2 regions of the Kutzneria kofuensis genome follow, and region 2 is predicted to be linked to the other one. Evidence: riboswitches for the same ligand, from Rfam matches in the RefSeq annotation. Region 2 holds a riboswitch; the other holds the start of a gene.
The links. A riboswitch is a leader RNA that binds a small molecule or an ion and turns the genes downstream of it on or off. The one in region 2 is predicted to bind glycine.
Positions count from the first base shown of each region.

Region 1: another riboswitch for glycine. It lies ahead of BJ998_RS24120 (L-serine ammonia-lyase); the one in region 2 lies ahead of gcvT (glycine cleavage system aminomethyltransferase GcvT).

Region 1 covers NZ_JACHIR010000001.1:5,162,381-5,164,573, reverse strand. The annotation lists gene BJ998_RS24120 (L-serine ammonia-lyase) at 1-896, opposite strand, end outside; glycine riboswitch at 1,033-1,124, opposite strand; gene BJ998_RS24115 (glycoside hydrolase 5 family protein) at 1,191-2,193, shown strand, end outside.
Region 2 covers NZ_JACHIR010000001.1:4,869,588-4,871,780, forward strand. The annotation lists gene gcvT (glycine cleavage system aminomethyltransferase GcvT) at 1-1,056, opposite strand, end outside; glycine riboswitch at 1,087-1,176, opposite strand; glycine riboswitch at 1,178-1,272, opposite strand; gene BJ998_RS22685 (helix-turn-helix transcriptional regulator) at 1,349-1,972, opposite strand.

The DNA.
Region 1 (2,193 bases), 290 kb from region 2:
ACGGCGGGGACGATGCCGGCGGCGCCGTTGGTGGGGGCGGTGACCACGCGGCCGCCGGCGGCGTTTTCCTCGTTGACGGCGAGGGCGAACAGGGTGACCCAGTCCATGACCCGCAGGGGGTCGGTGGTGAAGTGCTCGGCGGCGAGAGTCCGCCGGAGGTCGGCGGCGCGGCGGCGGACCTTGAGACCGCCGGGGAGGGTGCCCTCGACGGTGCAACCCCGCTCGACACACTCCTGCATGACGTGCCAGATGTGCAGCAGACCGGAGCGAACCTCGGTCTCGGGACGCCAGGACAACTCGTTGGCCAGCATGACATCGCTGATGGACAGGCCGGATTCCCGGGTCCGGGCAAGGAGTTCGTCGCCGGAGAGGAACGGGTGCGGCAGGACGGTCTCGTCCTGCTTGATCCGGTCCGTCCCGGTGGCGGTCTCGTCGACGATGAAGCCACCGCCGACGGAGTAGTAGACGGCGGAATCCAGCGAGGAGCCGTCGGAAGCGAAGGCGGCGAAGCTCATTCCGTTGGGGTGCAACGGAAGTTGCTTGCGGCGGTGCATGATCAGGTCGGTGTCCTCGACGAACTCGATCTCCCGGGAACCGCCCAGAACGAGCCGACAACTGGACCGGATGTGGGCGACGCGGTCGTCGGCGTCGGTGGGGTCGCACAGCTCGGGCTGTGAACCCTCGAGACCGAGCATGACGGCCTTGGGGCTGCCGTGACCGTGCCCGGTGGCGCCGAGGGAGCCGAACAGCTCGACGTGGACGCGGGCGACGGAGTCGAACCGGCCGGCGGCCCGCAGACGTGAGACGAACATGCAGGCGGCCCGCATCGGCCCGACGGTGTGCGAGCTGGACGGACCGATCCCCACCGAGAAAAGGTCGAAAACGCTGATGGCCATGACGGACTCCAGGGCATGCCGAGGACGACGGAAGCTCCCCCTCTGTCATGGGACCTGAGAGCTTCGCCGTCACGACCGCGACAGCTTGCACCGTGGGTGTGCGTGCACGACCGCGCACGCTGCTTTCCAGAGTCGCCTCGCCCGGCCGGTCTGGTTGCCTGAGAGTGTGCGGGGAGGCTTGCTCCTTCGGCGCCTCGGCGAATCCGAGGGCTCTCCCGACCGGGCTGTGTGCCGGAGGCACGCGGCCTGTGTGGAATTGTTGGCCCTCACTGTAGGCGAACCGGGGAGCGGCTGATGAGGTTCGGCGCCAACTACACGCCCAGCAAGCACTGGTGGCACACCTGGCTGGACTTCGAGCCGGACTCGATCCGCCGCGACCTGGACCAACTGGCCGGCCTGGGCCTGGACCACGTGCGGGTGTTCCCGATCTGGCCGGTGTTCCAACCCAACCGCGGCGTGATCCGGGAGAAGGCGGTCGAGCAGCTGCTGGACCTGGTTCGCATGGGCGCCGAGGCGGGCTTGGACGTCACGGTGGACGGCATCCAGGGCCACCTGTCGAGCTTCGACTTCTACCCCTCCTGGACGCAGACCTGGCACCACCGCAACGTCTTCACCGATCCGGACGTCCTGGAGGGCCAGGCCCTGCTGCTGCGCACGCTGGCCACGGCGCTGCGCGGGGAGCCGAACTTCCTGGGAATGACGCTGGGCAACGAGATGAACAATCTGGTCGCGCACAACCCGTGCACGGCAGCCGAGGTGGACGTCTGGCTGGACCGGCTGCTCGAGGTGGTCAACACGGCCGATCCGGACCACCCGCACTGCCATTCGGCCTTCGACGACGCCTGGTACGTCGACGACCACCCGTTCACCCCGCTGGCCAGCGCGACCAAGGGCGCCATGACCACGGTCCACCCCTGGGTCTTCACGCTGAACGCGGCCCGTCGTTACGGTCCGCAGTCGACGGAGATCCACCACCTCGCCGAGTACGGCACGGAGCTGGCCCGCGCCTACGGCACGGTGGACCGGGTGATCTGGGTGCAGGAGGTGGGCGCGCCGGCCCCGCACATCCCGGTCGAGCACGCCGTGGAGTACGCGGAGCAAACGATTGCCAACGTGGCGACCTGCAAGAACGTCTGGGGTCTTACGTGGTGGTGCTCGCACGACGTGGACCGGAAGTTCATCGACTACCCGGAGCTGGAGTACGGCCTCGGCCTGTTCGACGCGGACGGCAACGCGAAGCCGCTGGCCAAGGCGGTGGCCAACGCCGTGCACGCAGAGTTGCCGAAGCCGGTGGACC
Region 2 (2,193 bases):
GGTGATGGTGCCCCGGATGTCGACGGCGAGCGCGGAACCGGGCACGGCGCGGTCGGCGTCGACGTAGGCCATCGCGACCGGATGGCCCAGCGTCGGCGACGGCGCGCCGCTGGTGACCTCGCCGATCCTCGCACCGTCGGCCGGGTCGACCACGGGGTACCCGTGCCGCGGCGCGCGGCGGCTCTCGGTGACCAGGCCGACCAGCTTGCGGGCCGGCGTCTCGCCGGCGGCCTTGGCCAGCGCGGCGCGGCCGACGAAGTCACTGGGCTTGTCCAGCTTGACCACCCGGCCCAGGCCCGCCGCGTACGGCGTCAGCTCGGTGGTCAGCTCGTTGCCGTAGAGCGGCATGCCCGCCTCCAGCCGCAGCGTGTCACGGCAGGACAGTCCACACGGGAGGATCTCGCCGGAGTCGGCGACGGCGGTCCACACCGCCTCGGCGTCGTCCGGGGCCACGAACAGCTCGAAGCCGTCCTCGCCGGTGTAGCCGGTGCGGGCCAGCAGCGCGGGCCGGCCGGCGACGGTGGTGGGGTAGGAGGCGTAGTACTTGACGGTCGACAGGTCCGTCGGCGTCAGCGGCGCCAGCAGGCTGACGGCGTTCGGCCCCTGCACGGCGATCAGCGCGTAGTCGGTGGACGCGTCGCGCACCTCGGTGTCGAAGTCCTCGGCCCGGTCGACCAGCTCGCCCGCCACCAGGGCGGCGTTGCTGGCGTTGGCGACGACCATGTAGTCCTGCTCGCCGGTGCGGTAGACGATCAGGTCGTCCAGGATGCCGCCGTCGTCGGCGCAGATCATGGTGTACCGGGCGCGGCCGACGCCGATCGCGGAGGCGTGGCCGACCAGCGCGTAGTCCAGCGCCTGGCCCGCCTGCGGGCCGGACAGCAGGATCTCGCCCATGTGTGTGAGGTCGAACAGGCCGGCGCCGGTGCGTACGGCGGTGTGCTCGGCCACGTCCCCGGTGTAGCGCAGCGGCATCTGCCAGCCGGCGAAGTCGGTGAACTTGGCGCCGAGGCGCTCGTGCACGTCGTGCAGCGGCGTGCGGCGGATGTCGGTGCCCATCAGGAGACCCCTCGTGTGGTGGAGTGAGCCTCCCCCTCTGTCATGGGCCTGAGAGTTTCACCGGCGAGCCGGCTTTCCCCTTGGGCGAGGCGCGATGGGCACGCCTGCTTTTCAGAGTCGCCTGTCCCGAGCGGTAGGGGGGCCTGAGAGATTCCGGGGAGGATTTGCTCCTTCGGCGCCTGCCCGCGATCGACAGGTCTCTCCCGCACGGTGTGAACAGCGAGGATGTACTTGTGCCGGCCACCGTATTTGGAGGTGGCCGGCACGGTCAAGATTCAAGCGTCTTGCCCCTTCAGATCACACCCGACCGCATGGCGTACGCGACCGCGTGCGGGCGGTTGCGCAGGCCGAGGCGGTTCATGACCGCGTAGACCACGTTCTTCACGGTGCGCTCCGAGTAGGAGAGCTTGGTGGCGATCTGCGCGGTGTCCCAGCCCTCGGCCATCAGGCGCAGCACGTCGATCTCGCGCGGGGCGAGCCCGGAGGCGGTGAGGCCGTTGGGCCGCAGCACCTCCTTGTGCAGGCGCTCCACCTGCGCGAGCAGCGAGCCGAGCAGCGTGGGCGGCATGTCCCCCATGCCCCGCTTGGCCGCCAGCACCGCGTGCACCAGGCGCTCGCCGCTGGCCGCCGCCTTCGGCAGCACCGCGACCACGCCGCACTCCACCGCCGCCAACAGGTCCGCGTCGTGGAACCGGTCGGTGACCAGGACGATCTTGACCGGCGTCGACTCGGCGGTCCGCCGCAGCAACCCCATCACGTCAGCGTTGACCGCGTCCGCGCACACCACGAACACCTGGGCCTCGGACAGTCTGCGCTCCGGCACCACCTGGAGCTCGGCCCGCGCCCGCAGGCAGCTGATCGCGCCGGCCAGGGTGATCGGATCGCCCGCGTGGACGGCTACCCACACTCTGTCCATGGTGTGTCCTCCTCGCTGTGTACCCCCAGGAACACACTGTGCAACGACCTTCTTCAGAGGATCTTCACGACGCCTCCATGTCGTAGAGAAAGTGCTGACCAGCGGTTTTCTCGAAGTCCACCCGATCGGGCGAGCGCGGCAAGGTAAGAACGGGCATCGGATCGCCCCGTTCGGGCACACTCTCGAGGCCCGGGGCTGGGAAGTTCCTGGTTGACCTGGGA